2 regions of the Arthrobacter sp. UYEF20 genome follow, and region 1 is predicted to be linked to the other one. Evidence: riboswitches for the same ligand, from Rfam matches in the RefSeq annotation. Region 1 holds a riboswitch; the other holds the start of a gene.
What was found. A riboswitch is a leader RNA that binds a small molecule or an ion and turns the genes downstream of it on or off. The one in region 1 is predicted to bind cyclic di-AMP.

Region 1 (5,377 bases):
CCGTGGTTCCCTGGTGAGGGCCGTTGTATTCGGCCTCGTGGCCTCGTCCGGCTGGGTGGCCAGCGAGTTCTTCAAGCTCATCATCGCCCGCCAGCGGCCCGACCCGGGGCTGCTGTTCGATCCGCTCTCGCCGGAAACCGGCTCCAACAGCTTCCCCAGCGGCCACGTTTGCTTCGCCGTCGCACTCGGTTTTGCACTGTATTTCCTGGCCCGCGGAACCCGCTGGGCCAAGGCCACGGCCTTCGCCGCTGTGGCGATGGCCCTCGTGGTGGCCTGGTCGCGGCTGTACCTCGGGGTCCACTACCCCACCGATGTGGCGGCCTCCTTCCTGGCGGCGAGCGCTGCGGTGATCCTGCTCGCCGGGCTGTGGAACCGCTTCGCTCCCCTCATCGTGGACCGCCTGCCGGCCGCGGCATTCATCCGGCCAACCCGATCCTAAGGACGTGACCATGCACGGTATTTACACATCAGGACTCGTTACGGCCGCGGCCGGAACCCCCTCCTTCCTTGACCCCGCGAGCCTGCTCGAGGGGCTCGGCCCGGCCGCGCTGGGCGTCATCGCCCTGATGGTCTTCATCGAATCAGGTGTGCTGTTCCCCTTCCTGCCCGGGGACTCCTTGCTCTTCACCGCGGGCCTCCTGCATCAGCAGTTGCAGCTGACCCTGCCGGTCCTGATCGGCGTCGTCACCGCAGCTGCCATCGCCGGCGATCAGGTCGGCTACCTGCTGGGCCGCACCTTTGGCCGGAGATGGTTCAAGGACGATGCCCGGATCCTGAAGACCGCCCATCTGACCACAACGGAAGACTTCTTCCGGCGCCACGGCGGTGCCGCCGTCGTGCTGGCCCGCTTCGTGCCGATAGTCAGGACGTTTGCGCCGTTGAGCGCGGGGATCGCCCGTTACGGGTACAAGTCCTTCACGCTTTGGAACATCGTCGGGGCTCTGGCCTGGGCGACGTCCGTGACCCTGTTGGGCACCTGGCTGGGCCACTTCGAGATCATCGCCAAGAACATCGACGTCATCGCCGTGGTCATGGTCCTCGTCTCCGTCCTGCCGTGGGGCATCCAGCTGCTCAAACGCCGTCGCCAGGGCAGCCGTGCCTCTTGGGACGGCACGGAAGCCGATACCGCAAACAACACCGCGGACGGTGTGTCCTCACAGGATTTGGCGGGGAAGAATAGCTGACATGACCACTGCAGCCCTGCCCTCCCTGCTTCTCGTGGAGGACGACGCCGTCCTGGGGCCGCTCATCGCCGCGCTACTGGCGGAGGACTACCGGGTGAGGCTCGTTGCCAACGGCCAGGACGGACTGCACCTGGGGCTCACGGAGACCTGGGATGCGATGGTGATCGACCGCGGCTTGCCGGTGATGGACGGCATCAGCCTGATCAGGGCATTGCGGGAGAAGGGGATCTCCACCCCCATCCTCATCCTGACCGCGCTCGGGGACACGGCGGAGAAAGTCAGGGGCCTGGATGCCGGTGCCAACGACTATGTGACCAAGCCGTTCGACGCCGGGGAACTCGCGGCACGCCTGCGCGCCCTGACCCGCACTTTTGCCCCGGCCTCCACGCCGGTGGGCTTCGGCCCGTGGGAACTCGATCCGGCGTCGCGCTCCGTACGGTCCGTCTACGGACGACTGGTGTCCCTCACAGCGAAGGAGGGCGAACTGCTCGGTGCCCTGGCCGCGGAACCGGGCCGGGTCTTCACCCGGGAAGAACTGCTCAGCCAGCATTTCCAGGCCACGGACCAGCCCGGCCTGATCGACACCTACGTCCACCACCTCCGCCGGAAGATCGCCAAAACCGTGATCCGCACGGTCCACGGCGTCGGCTACCAGATCGGCGACGCCCATGAATAGCACCGCACCGCAGGCCGCCGAACCGGACCTGGACACCCTGCGCAGGGCCTCCCTCAAGGTCGCCCTGCGGATCAGCGCCGCCTGCGCCGTGCTGGTCCTCTGCCTCCTCGCCGCCGCCACCGTCTACCTGATGAACAAGCTGGCTCACCCGGACCTGCCATCCGCCACCGTGGCCGGGAAGGCCTACACCTATCTCGACTCCAAGGACCTGATCGAGGCCATGATCATCGCCGGGGTAGCGGGGATCGTGCTGGCCGGCGGCGTCGGGTGGCTCAGTGCACGGAGCGCCATCCGGCCCCTGGGGGAAGCGCTGGCCCTGCAGCGGCGGTTCGTCCAGGATGCCAGCCATGAACTGCGCACCCCCCTCGCCATCCTCGACGCACGCATCCAGCTGGCCCAACGCGACGCCGCGCCGGACTCCAAACCGGGCCAGGCCTTGGTCAAAATCCGGGAAGACACGGCAACGCTCACGGGGATCGTCAATGAGCTGCTCTTGGCCGCAACGAGGGGGACGCCGGACCCAGCGACAGAACCGGCCGATTTGGCCGACGTCGCGTCCTCCGTCACCGAGAGCCTGCAACAACTCGCGGCACGCCAGGGCGTCCGGCTCACCTTTTCCGCGGATGCGTCCGACGGGGCGTCCGCCAGGGCTTCCGCGGGCGATTCCGGAGGCGGCTCCGGCAGCGATTCCGGCGGCGGCCGGCCTCTGGCCCGCATCGACCAGAACTCCCTCCGCCGCGCGGTGCTCGCCCTGGCCGACAATGCCCTCGCCCACACCCCGGCCGGCGGACAGGTCACCATCAGCACTGCGGCAGAGAACAACCACGCGGTCATCACCGTGGCGGACACGGGGGCTGGGATCACCGGCGTCGACCAGGCCCGGATTTTTGACCGCTTCGTCAGGACTCCGGGCGCCGATGCGCCGCGCCGGCAGAGAAGCTTCGGCATCGGTCTGGCCCTGGTCCGCGAGATCGCCACGGCCGCCGGCGGCACCGTCGAGGTAGCCCGGACAGGTCCGGAGGGAACCACCATGAGGCTGGCGCTTCCCCTGGTTCGCTGACGCGACGGCATGCAGAAGGCCGGCAATCCGCTGCCCCCAAGGCAACTGATCACCGGCCTCTTTCGCTGCTGTGCGTCAGACTCCGGCGCGGACGAACGTCACGGGGCCCGTGGCGGTCAGCCACGACAGCGGGTGCGCCACGGTTGTATTGCCGTTGATGCCGCCGCTGACGGCCTGTCCGTTGCCGGCGTAGATGGCAACGTGGCCGGACTGGACGATCATGTCGCCCGGCTCCGGAGTCGCCACAACCTTGCCGTACTTGAGGAACGCCGTCGGGCCGATGTCGCCTACCGGAATGCCGGCTGCGCCGAGCGCCTTTTCGACCATCGCAGTGCAGTCCTGCATGATTCCAACCTGGCCGTAGGCGGCCGAAAGCAGCGCGGCGTTGACGCCGCCGGCTGCCGGGGCAGCGGCGGGAGCCGGGGCAGCTGCCTGGACCTGCACGGCAGCCTTAGGAGCTGCGGCAGGCTGGGGGGCGGCGGCGGGGACGGCTGCAGCCGGCTTGGGCTGTTCGACGACGGGCGCCGGAGTCGAGACCACGGCCGGACGCTCGAAGGCGATCTGAACAGTGGAATCCGCGCTGACCGGAGCGGAGACCTGACTGTTGACGTCAACGGACGACGCCGGTGCGGCGTTGCGCTCGACGGGTGCCTCCGCCGCGTTGGCGGCCATGGCGCTGCTGAGTACCAGACCTGATGCTGCGGCGATCACGGCGGCCTGGCGGCCGATCGTGCCTGCATTGCCCGCAAATGCGGAGGAAATTGCCGAAAGCGGGCTCGTGGTGGTGGTGCCGCGATGGCGCGCGGAAGTATTGCGTGAAGTCATGAATGTAGCCTCTCCCAATGCCTGCGAGGTGAGCTGTCGGATTCGGATGGGAGGCACCCGGCCGCACTCGGGGCCCGCGTTGCGGGCCGTGCGGCTTCACCCCAAGACCTGCCTGTCAGCTGGTCAAAAAGTGGTTTCCCCGTCTCTGCCGGACGTTGATGCGAGTTATCCCCGGGGCCGCGGCAGAGTTAGGCAATCGGCTGGGGAGCGCCCGTATCGGAGACAACAGGCACCTAACAACGGTAACGGGATAATCACGGAATGTCACATTGAGGTAACGGGGCGGGGGTCCAAACGAGGGCTTTTTCCATCTGCATCCCCGGGCTCAGGCATAGGATGATGCCAGCAGCGATCCCTGAAGCGGAGGCCCGAAATGAACAGCCACTGTGTCGCCATCTGCCAGCTGAGCGATCAGCCTCAGGAGGATTTTGACGTCAACACCGAGCTGCTGATCCTCGAAGGCCAGGAAGTCCGCGTCTCAACCTGGGACGCTGAGCCCCGCGACGGCGGTTTCGACGCCCATGTCCTGAACGACCGTGTGGATGCACTCGGCTTTATGGTGGTCACGGACTGGCAGTTCCTGGATGGCAAGGCCTACGCGGTTGTGCAGCGACGGTCGGACAGCTGATGCGGGACGCTTCCGTCACGTCCCGGTGGCCGTGAATTCCAGCTCTGGCCGGTGTTTCGCGACGTCGTCGAGCACCACAGCGACTGCCTCCCTGAGGAGGTCGGCGTCGGTATCGGCGTCCGCGTCGTGCTCCGGCGAGACGGCCAGCGCCGCCTTGGCCAGGCCGACAAACTTGCGCCAGTCTCCCCCGCCGGCCCGGAGCGCCCGGAGCGGCGAGAGCAGGGCGGCGCGGCGCAGCCAGACGTCGGGTTCCCGGGCCCAGCGGTCCAGCACGCTGTCCGCTCGTACCCTGCCCAGCAGGTCCAGTCCCGAAACCAGCGGGCCGACGACGTCGACGGCGAGCGGATCGGCCAGCTCCCGCAATTGCGCGGTTCTCAGGAAGCCTTCAATCCGGGTCAGGTCCGCGTTGTCCAGCATGTGGACCTTGGACTGCAGCAGGACCACGGCCGCCAGCCGTCGCTCGAAAACCGGTACGGACCAAAGTTCTGAGCTCAGCGCGGTGATGTCATCATGCAGCAACTCGCGGTGGCGGCGCAGCGCGTCGCGGACAGTTCCGCGCACCGCCCCGACCGAGGCGCCATAGAAGCTCAGATCGCCGCCCACGCGTGCCTGCAACTCGTCCGCCCGGGACCAGGACCCTTCGCGTTGCAGCGAGGAATCGATAAACTCGCCGGCGTCGCTCATGGGACCATTCTTTCGCATTGTTGTGGGGTCTCCGCGTCTTTCGCATTGTTGTGGGGTCTCCGCGCCGGTTTCTAGGTGGCCTGTCTCCCGGCTCTTTCTGCCGGGCTTTTTTGTCTGACCCCGCTTCTAGACTGGGTTCATGGACGGCAAGCGAGAGCCCGAAGTGGTTCCGGGAGGACATGGCGACGCTGGAAGCGGCGCCGCGGTCACGGACGTCGCCCGCCTGCTCGGTACGGTCCGTCCCTGCCACGCCACGGATGCCGACGACGACGGCGGTGCCGGGCTGATCGACCAGCTCCGGCAGCTGGAGGACCTGAAGT
Region 2 (5,377 bases), on a different contig from region 1:
AGCCGCGACCGGCCGTCGCCGTCATGGCAGACCGGCCGCGTGACGCGCACCGCGACGAGCGCCGCGGCCGCCGGAGCCCGTTCCGCCAGGTAACGGAATTTGCCGCCGCCAGTGGGGTGGGGCAGAAGGCCGGCATTGCCCTGGCGGCTACGGGCCTGGTCCTGACGATCGCTGTCCCCGCCACCGGCCCGGTCATGGCTACCGACGGCTCGTCGGGCTCGGTCTCCGCTACGGCGCAGCCGGATGTAACGGCCGCCTCCGCGGCCAAGATCGACTTCAGCCGGACCGCCGTGACCACGAAGGGCGATCCCGACGGCAAGCTGAAGCAACTGCTGAGCGCGCAGTCGGCGGGCAGCATCACGCGCGCCGCTTCTTCCGGCAGCCTGGGCGCACCGCTGGACCAGATGGTTTCCGCCTCGCCCTTCGGCTACCGCGTCAGTCCCATCACCGGCGGTGCCGGCGAGTTCCACCGCGGCCAGGACTACGCCGCGCAGTGCGGAACGGCGGTCCACGCGGCCGCCAGCGGCACCGTCACGTTCACCGGCTGGCATCCCTTCGGCGGTGGCAACCGCGTGGTGATCGACCACGGCAACGGCCTGGAGACCACCTACAACCACCTGTCCTCATCAAGCGTCCGTGTTGGCCAGACGGTCTCCCGCGGCGATGTTGTGGCCATGAGCGGGACCACCGGCGCCTCCACCGGGTGCCACCTGCACTTCGAAGTGATGGTCAACGGCGACGTCGTGGACCCCACCGGCTGGCTCTAAATAGCCGATGGATGACTCTCGCATTCTTGTGACACGCCGTGATCTGAATGTGACATTGGGTCCCAACTGCTGTACCGTATGAAGTACGCCAACTTCTCCGAAGTTGGCGCTCTTGAGTGGATTGCCTAGCTCTGCCACCGCTCAAGGTCCGTTCGCATGACATCGTCTGGCAGGGGCGGGGGAACCAATTTTGGTCTTCGCAAGAAGACCTTGGGGTTAAGTCGCAAAGCTTTCCAGGAAGCAGCGCGGCCGGGTGACTCCCATCCGAATCCGACAGCTCACCTCGCAGGCATTGGGAGAGGCTACTTTCGTGTCTTCACGCCACAATGCTGCGCTTAAACGCGCTTGCGCGGCTCATTCGAGCCCGCTGAAATCCACGTCCCGTGCTGCCCTTGCCGGCGCCCGGAATGGATCTCACTCCGCCGACTCAATCTCTGCTGAGTTCGGCCCGCAGGCCAAGCACCTGCAAGCAGTTCCCGCTTTTGGCGCGTCTTCGCAGTACACCCTTCGCTAAGTAACCCATTCGGGGCGATCCGGCGTACCCCCAAGATGCCGGAGCGTCCTCTGTCCGCGCCTGAAAAGTGCGGTCCAAGGATCACGAAAGAGAGAACTTAATGACTACTCGTGCAAATACTGCACGGCACCGCGCCGAGGTCACCAAGACCAACTCGCTTGCTGTCATTGCCAAGGCCGTCGGCGACAACGCCGGTACCATGGGCCGCCAGGCCGCAGTCGTCGCTGCCGCTTCCGGGCTGGTCCTGACCAGCGGAATCGCAGCCAACGCTGCCGAGACCAACGTTCAGCGCGAATCCACCTCCGCTTCGGCACTCGAAGTCCAGTCGGGCACCCCGGCAACGATCTCGGCGGCTTCCACCATTGCGATCTCCTACGAGAAGCCGGCCGTTTCCACCTCACCTGCTCCGGTCGTCGAGGCCGCAAAGCCCGTCGTCAACGTCCAGGACTCCAAGGCCGGTGCCGCCGGCGCCTCGGCCTCGACGCAGGGACTCTCCGTTGCCAGCGGCGCCGGAGCTTCCATCGCTGCCGCCGCCTACGCCCAGCTCGGGGTTGGACAGGACTGCACCGCACTGGTCACGAACGCTCTGGCTGCGGCGGGCATCAACTTCCACGGCTGGCCGGCAGGTTACCTGTCCCTGGGCCGCACCGTGGGCGCCGGCGAGGCACAGCCGGGCGACCTGGCGTACTACCAGAACGGTGGCGTGGGCATGGCCCACATCGCTGTCTACGTCGGCAACGGCATGGCTGTCCACGGCGGCTGGAACGGCGGAACCACCGCACTGAACAGCGTCAATATCGGCTCCGGGCCGGTCTTCATCCGCGTCGGCGGCTAAATCGCCGCTGGCTGGAAACAGCTGTCTGAAAACAGCTGTCTGAAAACAGCCTGAAAGTCGCCACCAAGAAGAGGACCCCCGCCCCTGTGGCGGGGGTCCTCTTCCTGTACGCCCGGCCATCTCCGGCAGACACGGACCCCCTTGCGGGAGAAAAATTCGGTGATCCGGCCTTGGGGTGTTTACTCTTGTGGTGTCGATCCATAGCCCGACCATGCAGAGGGCAGCCGGCCCTCGTGCCCCTGGCGGGTGCGGCCGTGAAGAGGTATGCGGATGCGCACTCTCGTTCTGAATGCTGGATATGAACCGCTCGCGGTAGTCACCTTCCGCCGGGCGCTCGTTCTCGTGCTTACCGGAAAGGCCAGTGTGGTGGCCGAAGGAGACGATCCGGTTGTTGGTCCCCAGGACATCCTGGGCCGGCCGTCGGTGATCCTGCTCAACCGCTACATCCGGCCCCGGTACAACACCATGACGGCGGTCAGCCGCCGGGGTGTGCTTCGCCGGGACGGACAGCGCTGCGCTTACTGCGGAAAAGCGGCCCACACCATTGATCACGTCCAGCCCAAGTCAAGGGGCGGTGCCGATTCCTGGGAAAACCTCGTGGCGGCCTGCCTGCGGTGCAACAACGCCAAGGGTGACCACACCCCCGCCGAGATGGGCTGGAAGCTCAGCTTTGTCCCGGGACCACCGAAGGGCACCATCTGGCAGATTAAGGAACTGGAAAAGCCGACGCCGGCCTGGGACCCTTTCCTCTTGCCGGAATCCGCGGCCTGATTCGTTTGCCTGGAGTCAGGCCGGACGTGTTCTGCCGGACCAAGTTGCGGCCTGGGCCGGGCCGGGGCCTGGTGGCACCGCGCTAGGCTGGCCAATGGAATTCGATGCTCTGGAATTGGACACTGTGGAATTCGATGCTGTCATACTCGCCGGAGGGCGGTCCTCACGGTTGGGCGGCTCGCCCAAGTCCGCCCTGGTGCTCGGCGGCCGGACCCTCCTCGAACGCGCACTGCAGGCCGCGAAGGGGGCCGGGGCGATCGTCGTCGTCGGACCGGACCCGGGATCGCTTCCTGCGGGGGTGCTGAACTGCCGGGAGGAGCCGCCTTTTGCTGGGCCGGCCGCCGCGATCGCCGCCGGACTCGCCGCCCTGGCGGCCCACCATTCGGGGGACGGCCGGACCGTCCGTGCGCCTCGGCTGACCCTCGTGCTGGCCTGCGACATGCCCCGGGTGGATGCCGCTGTCACGGCGTTGCGCGCGGCCCTGGATGCCGGTCCGGAGGTCGGCGCCGTCATGGCAGTCTCCGCGGACGGACGACGGCAGCCGCTCGCCGGCTTTTATGGCACGGCCGCGCTACAACACTCCGTCGCGGAAGCCGCGGAGCGGGGCGGGCTGGCGGACGCCTCGGTGTTCTCCCTTCTTGCTAGTCTTGACGTGCGGGGAATTCTCGTGCCCTCCGGTTCCACGGATGACGTGGACACCTGGGACGATGCCGCCGCACTTGGGGTATCCGGCCGGATTCCGGACCATGGACCGGACGAGCGGTCCGGAGCTCCGCGACTGAAACCGACTTTGGAGGCAAACGGTGAAGAGCCAGGATGAAACTCTGGAAGATTGGTGCCGTGCCCTGCTCCAGGCCCTCGAGCTGGAGGATGTTGAGATTGACGTCAACGACGTCCTTGCCCTCGCCGGGGTGGCCGCACACTCGGTGGTGCGTCCTGCCGCCCCGCTGACTACTTTCATCGCTGGCTTTGCCGCCGGTCTGGCCTCCGGTTCCGGCCAGGCGACGGACGCGGTCTCCATGCAGGCGGCCATCGGCGTGGCCCGGAAGCTCGCCACTGACTACGCGGCCACCGAAGCCTCCGGGGCATGACGCCTGCGCCGCCTCATGGCAGTGCTGCTGCCGGGAACGACTCCGCTCCCGGCGGAATCCAGGCCCCAGCGGACGATGAAGAGGGTGCCGGTAGCGCCCCGCCGGAACCGCACCGGCACGCGGCACACACCTGGCAGGAGGCCAGGCAACTCGCTTTTGACTGCGCCACACCCATACCTGCCGCGCGGGTGGCTCTCAGGAATGCCTTGCGGCGTATCCTCGCGGACGACGTCGAAGCGCTGCAGGACATTCCGCACTATGCCTCTTCCGCCATGGACGGCTGGGCTGTCAACGGCAGCGGGCCATGGATCCTGGCGGAACCGGGCCAGCGGCTGGCCCCGCACCAGGCGAGCCCGATCGTTACCGGCGGCCTGATCCCGGCTGGAGCCAAAGCGGTGCTCCGCAGCGAGAGCGGCCTCATTTCCCCGGACGAGGACGGGCTGCCGGCCCTGACCACCAGTGGCGCTGCCAGGCCCGGCGAGCCGCGAAACGGTGAACACGTCCGCAAGGCAGCGGAGGAAGCCACTGCCGGAGAGCTGCTGATCAAGGCCGGCACCGTGCTTAACCCGGCCCATCTGGCCCTCGCCGCCCTGGCCGGCCACGACACCGTTCCTGTGCTGGGTAAGCCGGTAGTCAGGCTGGTGCTCACCGGCTCCGAGGTCGTCTCGTCGGGTATCCCTCAACCGGGGGAGGTCCGCGACACCTTCGGCCCGCAACTGGCCGGTGTGGTGGAGCTGCTTGGCGGGATCTGCAGCGGCCAGGTGAAGATCGGGGACAGCTACGCCGAATGGCTGGCCGCCCTGGCAGACAACGACCCCGCCGTTCCGGACTCCGGGCCCGCAGGGGACGCCGGGTTTGAGGTCCAGCTCGCCGACGTCGTCATCACCACCGGGGGCACCGGCCGCTCAGGCACCGACCATCTCCGGCGTTCCGTAGCCGAGCTCGGCGGCCGGCTGCTGATCGACGGCATCGCGATGCGGCCCGGCCATCCCGCCGTGCTGGCCGAACTGCCCGACGGCCGCTTCATCATTGGCCTGCCGGGGAACCCGCTCGCGGCCATGATGGCACTTTCCACCCTGGCCGCACCGCTCCTGGCGGCACTGGGGCACGGAACGATGCCACCCGTCGTCGAAGTGCCGTGCGGCTCGACGATCGAACCCGATCCTGGCCGGACGCGGTTGATGCCTTTCCGGTTGCTTTACGGCATGGCGTCGCCGGCACAACATGCGGGACCAGGAATGCTGCGCGGGCTGGCTGCGGCCGATGGTGTGCTGGTGGTGCCGCCACACGGCGTCCAGCTGGGAGAGCTGGTCTCCGCCTTCGCCCTCCCCTGGGGCGCCCCCATCCCGGAACCGGGAGCCGCCGGGGCGAAAGCCACGACCGCACCTAAGCGTCCCGC

Region 2: linked by a shared signal. The riboswitch ahead of ABIB26_RS05465 (NlpC/P60 family protein) and the one ahead of ABIB26_RS12480 (hypothetical protein) in region 1 are both predicted to bind cyclic di-AMP.

The regions. Positions count from the first base shown of each region.
Region 1 covers NZ_JBEPNP010000010.1:5,763-11,139, forward strand. The annotation lists gene ABIB26_RS12460 (phosphatase PAP2 family protein) at 1-439, shown strand, start outside; gene ABIB26_RS12465 (DedA family protein) at 450-1,184, shown strand; gene ABIB26_RS12470 (response regulator transcription factor) at 1,186-1,860, shown strand; gene ABIB26_RS12475 (sensor histidine kinase) at 1,853-2,920, shown strand; gene ABIB26_RS12480 (hypothetical protein) at 2,996-3,745, opposite strand; cyclic di-AMP (ydaO/yuaA leader) riboswitch at 3,754-3,940, opposite strand; gene ABIB26_RS12485 (hypothetical protein) at 4,119-4,373, shown strand; gene ABIB26_RS12490 (DNA alkylation repair protein) at 4,389-5,057, opposite strand; partial or broken gene ABIB26_RS12495 (HNH endonuclease) at 5,197-5,377, shown strand, end outside.
Region 2 covers NZ_JBEPNP010000003.1:280,017-285,393, reverse strand. The annotation lists gene ABIB26_RS05470 (M23 family metallopeptidase) at 1-767, shown strand, start outside; cyclic di-AMP (ydaO/yuaA leader) riboswitch at 915-1,073, shown strand; gene ABIB26_RS05465 (NlpC/P60 family protein) at 1,382-2,116, shown strand; gene ABIB26_RS05460 (HNH endonuclease) at 2,387-2,887, shown strand; gene mobA (molybdenum cofactor guanylyltransferase) at 2,982-3,707, shown strand; gene ABIB26_RS05450 (DUF6457 domain-containing protein) at 3,691-3,978, shown strand; gene ABIB26_RS05445 (molybdopterin molybdotransferase MoeA) at 3,975-5,377, shown strand, end outside.